Regions from separate parts of the Streptomyces sp. NPDC006385 genome, predicted to be linked through region 2. Evidence: riboswitches for the same ligand, from Rfam matches in the RefSeq annotation. Region 2 holds a riboswitch; each other region holds the start of a gene.

Region 1 (2,191 bases), on a different contig from region 2:
GCTGCCATCACTCAAGTCAGCGTATCCGGTCACGTTTCGATCACCGATGCCGCCCACCCGTCCACCACGGGCTGTATCGGATCAGGAGCCGTATGTTTCTGATCACCTGATAAGGCCGGACATCTATCTACTTATAGGTAAGTAGCCACCCGAGTCCGAACCAGGCAGCCGAGGCCCGACCTTGCCATGGACATGCCGCCTTGGAGCACTGCCGCCACGTCCGCCACCTCCGCAGCCTGGGCCGGCTGGGCCGCCTGGGCGACAGCGGCGCGCCGACCGCACCGCACGGCGCTCGGGGCCCACCACCTTGACGGGATCCACCCTCACGCGCATCCGCACACCCCCCTCCCCTACGACGACTCCGACGGGGCGACCCCGTACCAGCGCCCCTCGGGTACCCACAGCAGGACACACCCACGGACGATTGCCATGACAACGACGGGCACCGCATCCGAGGTTCCGTCCGCGCCGGGCACTGTTTCGAGCGCGAAGTGAGCCAGACGAGCTGGACATTGAGGCAGGACTGGCCCATCCGACCGCGCCACCCGAAGTCAGAACGAAGACCCCCTTTTCCGCTGGACACGGGAAAAACGGACTTCATGGGCGGGCAATTAAAGGCGAGTTGGAGTCATTGCCCGTTTTGCCACTTCTGTGGATGCCAGTGAGTTGAGTCACGCACGCACCGCCATCCACCTGGCCACGCACACCCCCGGCTCTCCTTGCGGCAAACGCAAGTTGAGACTTGGCGACCGCAAAGGATCAAGCGCCTTATACGCACCCGACCATGTTCAACCCGCATGACAGATGACCATGGCACTTGTTTCGGACATGTGCTCTCGCATACGTTCCCGCTCAGTCGGGCGGACGCCGAATCCTGCCGCCGCCCGAACCAGCCACCGACGTACTCACTCACGCACGGCAGGAGCGGGGGACCCAGGTAAGTCGCCGGACCCGACGCCTCGATGGCGCACGGGACCGGCTAGGGGTGAAGTCGCGCCGTCGCATGGCGACGCGGCCGGGCATCTCCCGCCCGAACCCGACAGCTCACCTCGTAGGCGCCGGAGAGGAACAGCGTCATGCCCCGAGGCAAGCACCGCCGCCCCCGCACCAACCCGCTCACCCGACGCGTCGTCGCAGCCGGAACCGGCACCGCCGCTCTCGCCCTCCCGCTCCTGAGCGCGACCAACGCCAACGCCGCACAACCGGCAAAGGCGCCCGCCGCCCTGCAGACCGCACCGCAGTCCGCGCCGTCCGCGGCGAAGGCCAAGTCCCTCACGTATACGACGAAAAAGGGCGACACGCTCTACGGCATCGCGGACAGGTACGACGCGCAGGGCGGCTGGCGACAGCTCTACAAGGACAACCGCGAGGCCATCGGCGACAACCCCCGGCTGATCCACCCGGGCCTCGACCTGAAGGTGCGGGCCACGAAGACGCCGAGCACACCGAGCAAGACGGCCGACAAGGCGTCCGCGCCCGCCAAGAAGTCCAGCGTCGCTCGCGCCACCCAGGCTTCCGCGAAGACGTACCCGAACACGCTCGACGGCTGGATTCGCGAGGCGCTGGACATCATGGCGCAAAAGGGAATTCCCGGTTCGTACGACGGCATTTACCGCAACATCATGCGCGAGTCGTCCGGCAACCCGGCCGCCATCAACAACTGGGACTCCAACGCCGTGGCGGGCACCCCCTCCAAGGGGCTCCTCCAGGTCATCGACCCGACCTTCGCGGCGTACCACGTGCCGGGCACGGTGTACGACCCCTTCGACCCGGTCGCGAACATCACGGCCGCGTGCAACTACGCGGCCGCGCGGTACGGCTCGATCGACAACGTGAACGGCCCCTACTAGACGAGGAACGGGCCGTCCGGGCTCGGACCGGCCCCTACTGAGCGAAGTCGGCCAGGCTGCCCGCGAACAGTCTCTCGAGGACGACGGCGATGCCGTCGTCCTCGTTCGAGAGGGTGATCTCGTCGGCGACCGCCTTGAGTTCGGGGTGCGCGTTGGCCATGGCGACACCGTGGGCGGCCCAGTCGAACATGGGGATGTCGTTGGGCATGTCACCGAAGGCGACGGTCTCGTGCGCGCCGAGGCCGAGATGGTCGGCGGCGAGCGCGAGACCGGTCGCCTTGGTGATGCCGCATGGCTGGAGTTCGACGGTCCCGGGCCCCGACATGGTGACGGTGGCGAGA
Region 2 (2,191 bases):
ACTGCGCGCCCGTGCGCGCCCATCGGGTTGCCCGCACCAGGAAAAAGGAAAACCGGCAGCCCTGACGTCGGGGGGTCGTCGTCAGGGCCACCGGGGGATCTGCCGTGGAGGGCCTCAAGGGCCGCCAGATGTCAGGGCGTGAGACCCTTGCCGCGCAGCCATGCCAGCGGGTCGATGCCGCTCGCGCTGCCGCCGGTGTGCACTTCGAGGTGGAGGTGGGCGCCGGTCACGTTGCCGGTGGCGCCCACGCGGCCGATGACGTCGCCCGTGTTGACCTTCTGGCCGACGCTCACGCTGATCGACGACTGGTGCGCGTACCAGATCTCGGTGCCGTCGTCGAGGGTGAGGACCGTCTTGTAGCCGTACGACCCGTCCCAGCCGGCGAAGGTGATGGTGCCGGAGTGCACCGCCTTGATCAGGGTGCCGGTGGGCGCGGCGAAGTCGAGGCCGGTGTGGTAGCCGGAGGACCAGTAGGCGCCGGCCTGCCCGAAGGTCGAGGTGATGGTGTACGAGGAGGTCGGCAGCGTGTACTGCTTGGCCAGCTCAGCGAGGCGCTCGGCCTCGGCCTTCTTGCGGGCTTCCTCCTCGGCCTTGGCCTTCTCGGCGGCGGCCTTGGCCTTGGCCTCCTTCTCCGCCTTGGCGGCCGCGGCGGCGGCCTCCTTCTCGGCGGCGGCGACCGCTTCGGCGGCGGCCTTGCTCTCGATCTGCTCCTGCTGCTGCTCGACCTGGGCGATGATCCGGGCCCGCAGCGCCTCACCGGCGTCGCCGGTGCCCTGGGTGGTCTCCTCGGTCGTCGCGCCCATGGTGCTCAGCGCGGTGCCGGCGTCCTCGGCGGAGGAGTCGCCGTCGGATATGAGGGGCAGGTCCGGGATGGTGATGGCGACCGGCGGCTTGCCGCTCTGCGCGGTGGCCATGCCGCCCGCGCCGACGGCGGCTATGACGCCGACGCCGAGAACCGTGGAGCTGCGGGCGAGTCCCCCGCCGCGCTGCTTGGAGACGCGATGCCTGCCGCGTACGGGGCGAATGGTGTCCGCGGTGGGGTTCCACTCCTCGAACGGGCCCTCGTCGGTGCGGTCACGGTCGTAGCCGAAGGTGTCGGTGCTGCGCTGGCTCGGCACGAACGGGGCTTGCGTAGCAGGCCTGTTGGACGCCACGTGGGCGTACTCCTTTCCTTCCTTCTCGCCTACCGGGTTAGCTGACGGGTTCGGAGCAGGAAGGTCTCCTACGCGCGTATACCGACCGTGAGTCCACGGCGGCTTCAGCGCGATTCACCCCAGGGTGGTGGTTCCCCGGTTCCCGTACGCGGTACGGGATTCGGCGCGTGCGCACGGAGCCGCCTCTTGTGACGGCTGGGACGACCGCGCTGCGTTATCGAACGTTAATAGACGGGGGGTGCGGATTCCAAGCTGTTCCGCTTGATCGTTAACGTTTTTCGGGTGGACTTACGGGTCATGAGCGGCCCAAATCGGGCGAGTTGGCCAAGGCTCAGGAGTCGCACAATGATTGACAGTATGTCAGTTGTTATGCGGAGGGCGGTCGCCCGATCACGGTTGGTGACGGCGGTCAAGGGCGCCGTACGGCGATGAGGCCAGAAAAACACTCAGGGCCGGAACTTGATCAGTTCCGGCCCTGAGCCTTCAGTAGCGGGGACAGGATTTGAACCTGCGACCTCTGGGTTATGAGCCCAGCGAGCTACCGAGCTGCTCCACCCCGCGTCGATGAGTCCATAGTACGCCATCCGCGGGACCCGAAGCACACGCCTTTCCGCGCCCCCCTCCTGATGGGCGCCCCGTCACGGCAGCAGATGCCGGTTCGGCGCCTTGGCCCGCCCCTCGAACTCCGGCACGACCACGACGTCCACGCCCTCCCCCGCCAGCACCCCGCTCCCGTCGGCCCCCGCCACGAACGTGTCCGGCTCCCGCCAGGCCGTCACCACCCTGCGCACCCCCGCATCGAGGATCAACCGCGCACAGGGCAGGGGGCGCGACGCACGCCGCGTGCACGGCTCCAGGCTGCTGTACACCGTCGCGGCCGCCAGCCTCGGATCACCGGCGTCGATCTTCGCGAGCGCCGCCTCCTCCGCGTGCACCACGGGATCGCCGCCCTCCCGGGAGTGCCCCCGCGCCAGCTCGGTCCCGTCGGCCGCCACCACCACCGCCCCGACACTGAACGCCGTCCGCGACGGCGGGCA
Region 3 (2,191 bases), on a different contig from region 2:
GTGCTGAACCTCGCGCGCGAGGATGTCCAGGAGTACCTCTGGGAGCGGCTCGACGGGCTCCTCTCCAGCGCCCCGATCGACTATGTGAAGTGGGACTTCAACCGCTGCTTCACCGACGCCGGCTGGCCCGGGGAGTCGTACCCGCAGCGGCTGTGGGTCGACCATGTGCGCGCGCTGTACGGCCTGCTGGACCGGCTGCGGGCCGCCCATCCGGGCGTCGCCTTCGAGTCCTGCTCGGGCGGCGGCGGGCGGATCGACCTCGGCGTGCTGAGCCGTACGGACCAGGTGTGGACCTCGGACAACACCGACCCGCTGGACCGGCTGGACATCCAGCACGGCTTCAGTCAGATCCACCCGGCCCGCGCCATGGCCGCCTGGGTCACCGACAGCCCGAACGCCATGCTCAACCAGCGCGCCAGCTCCCTGCGCTTCCGGTTCGTGAGCGCCATGGCCGGAGTGCTCGGGGTCGGGGGCGACCTCGCGCGGTGGAGCGAGGAGGAACTCGCCGAGGCCCGGGAGTGGGTGGCGCTGTACAAGGAGATCCGGCCCGTGGTGCAGCGCGGTGACCTCTACCGGCTGCGGCCTCCGGCGGGCGGACTGAGCGCGGTGCAGTACGCGCTCGGGGATGAGGCGGTCGTCCTCGCCTGGCTCCAGGCCCAGCGTTACGGCGAGCCCGCCCCGGCGCTGCGGCTGCGCGCGCTCGACCCGACAGCGTCGTACGAATGCCTTGAAACGGGCGAAATTCACAGAGGTGCAGTATTGCTGCATCACGGACTGCGTACCGGGTTGTGCGGCGACCTCGATGCGACGGTTATCCGGCTGCGTCGCATCTAGGAGTTCTGTCCGAATTGGCGCCTTCATTCCAACTCGCTCTCGCCTGAAGGAAGGTGGAGCAGTGTCACGTGAGGAGCGTCATATTCGTGACCGTGTGTCGCCCGTCATGTCCACGTAATTCACGTGCTTCTCATGGGGCTTTGTGTTTGGCGGCGCCCCAATAATGCACGGAGGGTGACCGGTAATTCCCGCAAGGGATCAACAGGAACGCATTCGGACGGAACCTCTCGCTTGTTCCCATGCGTCTTCCTCGCTTACGTTCGCCACCAATCCGGACGGACGCCTAATCCTGCCGCCGCCCGGATCCCGCGCAAACTCACCCGTACGGCAGGAGCGGGGGACCCACAGGTACAACCGCCTGTTCCGGTCTCCGGAACAGGCTTGGGGTCAAGTCGCGTCCCCGACGCGGCCGGGCATCTCCAGCCCGCACCCGACAGCTCACCTCGCAGGCGCCGGAGAGGAATTCGCCATGCCCGCGAAGGGTAAGCACCGCCGCCCGAAGCCCCCCCGCTTCACCCGCTCCATCGCAGTCGCCGGAACCGGCGGCGCCGCTCTCGCCCTCCCGTTCATCGGTGCCACCGGGGCCCACGCCGCTCCCTCGCAGTCCGTTTCGGAAAAGGCCGTTCAGGTTCTTCCGGTTGCCGGTCAGAAGGCCGCCGAGAAGAAGGAGACGACGCAGAAGGCGGATGTGCGGACGTATTCCGTGAAGGCCGGCGACTACCTTTCGAAGATCGCCGACGAGCAGAACGTGAGCGGCGGCTGGAAGAAGCTCTACGCCGACAACCGGGAGACCGTCGGCGACGACCCGTCGCTGATCCACCCCGGTCTGAAGCTCACCATCGGCGGCAAGAAGGCCGCGACGAGCACCCCCAAGTCGTCCTCCCCTTCCTCGTCATCGTCATCGTCATCGTCCTCGGACTCGTCCGCGTCGAAGTCGTCGAAGTCCGCCGCGTCGAAGGCGACCACGGCCGCCGAGAGCGCCGGGACCACCGGCACCACCAACGGCTTCACGGCCCCCGTGGCCGGTGCCGCCGTCGGCACCGCCTACAAGGTGGCGGGCAGCATGTGGTCCAGCGGCTACCACACCGGCGTGGACTTCGTCGTCCCGACCGGTACCTCGCTGAAGGCCGTGGGCGCGGGCACGGTCGTCTCCGCCGGCTGGGCCGGTGCGTACGGCAACCAGGTCGTCATCCAGCTCGCCGACGGACACTACGCGCAGTACGCCCACCTGTCGTCCCTCTCGGTGTCGAGCGGCCAGTCCGTCACCGCGGGCCAGGAGGTCGGGCTGTCCGGCTCGACCGGCAACTCGACCGGTCCGCACCTGCACTTCGAGATCCGCACCACGCCGGACTACGGC
Region 4 (2,191 bases), on a different contig from region 2:
CCGGCCGCGTCGTCATCGTGGACCGCCCCGGGGCGGTCCAGACCCAGCTGCTGATCGGCCGCCTCGGCCCCGACCGGCACGACCGCGTGTGGCCGGCGCAGGTGCTCGGCACGTACTGCCTGGGCGGCACCCTCACCTCCCGCCTGGACAAGGTCCTGCGCGAGGAGAAGGGCTACACCTACGGCGTGCGCGCCTTCGCGCAAGTCCTGCGCTCGGCCCCGGACGGCACGGGCGCGGCGATGCTCGCCATCAGCGGCTCCGTCGACACCCCGAACACCGGTCCGGCGCTGGACGACCTGTGGAAGGTCCTGCGCGGGGTCGCCGCCGAGGGGCTCACCGACGCCGAGCGGGACTTCGCCGTGCAGAACCTCGTCGGGGTGGCGCCGCTGAAGTACGAGACCGCCGCCGCCGTGGCGAGCACGCTGGCCGACCAGGTCGAGCAGAACCTGCCCGACGACTACCAGGCGACGCTGTACCGGCAGCTCGCCGCGACCGGCACCGTCGAGGCCACCGCCGCGGCCGTGAGCGCCTTCCCGGTGGACCGTCTGGTGACGATCCTCGTGGGAGACGCGGCGCAGATCCGGGAGCCGGTCGAGGCCCTCGGTATCGGCGAAGTCACCGTCGTGGCAGCCGAGTAGAGGCCGAGCAGAGGCCGAGGAGAGGTCGAGCAGAGGACGGGAACGGCGCCGGGCAGCGGCCGCGCGCGTAGGGGGCCCTGGTGACGACACAGTCACCAGGGCCCCCTTATGCCCGAATTGCGGGAGAGGTTGCCTGTCTGCCCTGTGGGATGCGCTACAAAAGCCACGATCGGTTTGGGGATGGAAAGTTGTCCCGCTTAGCGTCTTCCGGGCTGTCCGTCAGGCAGTGCGCCGCACCCGCGGCACCGGACAGCCATCGCCGAGTCCCCGTACGGCGCGAGCCAGGGGAGCCGGGGACCCACTCACGTCCCTGGGGTGAATCGGACGCCCGCGCGAGCCGCGAGGGCATCCGTAGGAGACCTTCCTGCTCCGAACCCGTCAGCTAACCCGGTAGGCGAGAGGGAAGGAAAGGACCAGCCACTACATGGCGTTCACCTGCGCCACCGGGAAGAACCGCCCCACCGGCAAGCACCGTCGGCCCAGCCGGTTCGAGCGCACCACCGCCCGTGCGGCCGGCGTCGCCGCACTCACCGCCACCGGCGTCATGGGCACCCTGGCCGCCCCCGCGCTCGCGGCCGAACCGGCCGCGGAGCAGACCGGCCTCATCCCCGCCATCACCGTCGACAACTCGATCGTCGAGCAGATCGACGCCCAGGCCGACGCGCAGGAGCAGGCGGCCAGGGAGGCCGCCGCCGCGAAGAAGGCGGCCGAGGAGGCCGCCCGCAAGAAGGCGGCGGAGAAGGCCAAGGAGGAGCGCGAGGCCAAGGAGCGTGCCGCCCGCGAGGCCGAGCGCAAGCGCCTGCTGTCCTACGTCGCCCCGATCTCCGGCTCGTACGTCTCCACCGGCTACAAGTCCGGCGGCGCCGTCTGGTCCTCCGGCAGCCACACCGGCGTCGACTTCCACGCCGCCAGCGGCACCCCCGTGCACGCGGTCGGCTCCGGCACGGTCGTGGAGGCCGGCTGGGGCGGGGCGTACGGCAACAACATCGTGATCAAGATGAACGACGGTACGTACACGCAGTACGGGCACCTGTCGTCCATCGGGGTCTCGGTGGGGCAGACGGTCACGCCGGGCCAGCAGATAGGCGTGTCCGGCGCCACCGGCAACGTCACCGGACCGCACCTGCACTTCGAGGCCCGCACCACGGCGGAGTACGGATCCGACATCGATCCCGTCGCCTACCTGCGCTCGCACGGCGTCGACATCTGACGGTCCCACCGCGCTCCCCGAAGCCCCGGCTCACCGAGCCGGGGCTTTCGGCGTTTCCGTGACGATCGGCTGTCCAAAAAATATCCATGGATTCCGGCCCGCCGTCGGAAATTCCGGCCGGTTGCAATAGAGTCACTCAGCACACGTCATTCGTCGACGTTTCACGGGGATTAAGGCGGAGGTCGGTCATGCGTATTCCGGCGCACTCGGTATGCACCGCGATCCGGGACGACATCGTCGCCGGTGTCCACGAGCGCGGCAGCCGGCTCACCGAGGAACTCCTCGCACGCCGCTACGGCGTCTCCCGCGTCCCCGTGCGGGAGGCGCTGCGCACCCTGGAGGC

The links. Region 2 has a riboswitch for cyclic di-AMP ahead of ABZ078_RS17135 (M23 family metallopeptidase). Riboswitches for the same ligand answer to the same signal wherever they lie in the genome.
Region 1: linked by a shared signal. The riboswitch ahead of ABZ078_RS06600 (transglycosylase SLT domain-containing protein) and the one ahead of ABZ078_RS17135 (M23 family metallopeptidase) in region 2 are both predicted to bind cyclic di-AMP.
Region 3: linked by a shared signal. The riboswitch ahead of ABZ078_RS26465 (LysM peptidoglycan-binding domain-containing M23 family metallopeptidase) and the one ahead of ABZ078_RS17135 (M23 family metallopeptidase) in region 2 are both predicted to bind cyclic di-AMP.
Region 4: linked by a shared signal. The riboswitch ahead of ABZ078_RS14260 (M23 family metallopeptidase) and the one ahead of ABZ078_RS17135 (M23 family metallopeptidase) in region 2 are both predicted to bind cyclic di-AMP.

What each region holds. Positions count from the first base shown of each region.
Region 1 covers NZ_JBEXQG010000006.1:97,833-100,023, forward strand. The annotation lists cyclic di-AMP (ydaO/yuaA leader) riboswitch at 897-1,071, shown strand; gene ABZ078_RS06600 (transglycosylase SLT domain-containing protein) at 1,077-1,850, shown strand; gene ABZ078_RS06605 (HAD family hydrolase) at 1,885-2,191, opposite strand, start outside.
Region 2 covers NZ_JBEXQG010000018.1:144,768-146,958, reverse strand. The annotation lists gene ABZ078_RS17135 (M23 family metallopeptidase) at 132-1,154, opposite strand; cyclic di-AMP (ydaO/yuaA leader) riboswitch at 1,166-1,330, opposite strand; tRNA gene ABZ078_RS17130 (tRNA-Met) at 1,642-1,715, opposite strand; gene ABZ078_RS17125 (dihydrofolate reductase family protein) at 1,793-2,191, opposite strand, start outside.
Region 3 covers NZ_JBEXQG010000039.1:7,127-9,317, forward strand. The annotation lists gene ABZ078_RS26460 (alpha-galactosidase) at 1-834, shown strand, start outside; cyclic di-AMP (ydaO/yuaA leader) riboswitch at 1,105-1,299, shown strand; gene ABZ078_RS26465 (LysM peptidoglycan-binding domain-containing M23 family metallopeptidase) at 1,304-2,191, shown strand, end outside.
Region 4 covers NZ_JBEXQG010000014.1:148,052-150,242, reverse strand. The annotation lists gene ABZ078_RS14265 (pitrilysin family protein) at 1-638, shown strand, start outside; cyclic di-AMP (ydaO/yuaA leader) riboswitch at 886-1,050, shown strand; gene ABZ078_RS14260 (M23 family metallopeptidase) at 1,063-1,848, shown strand; gene ABZ078_RS14255 (GntR family transcriptional regulator) at 2,037-2,191, shown strand, end outside.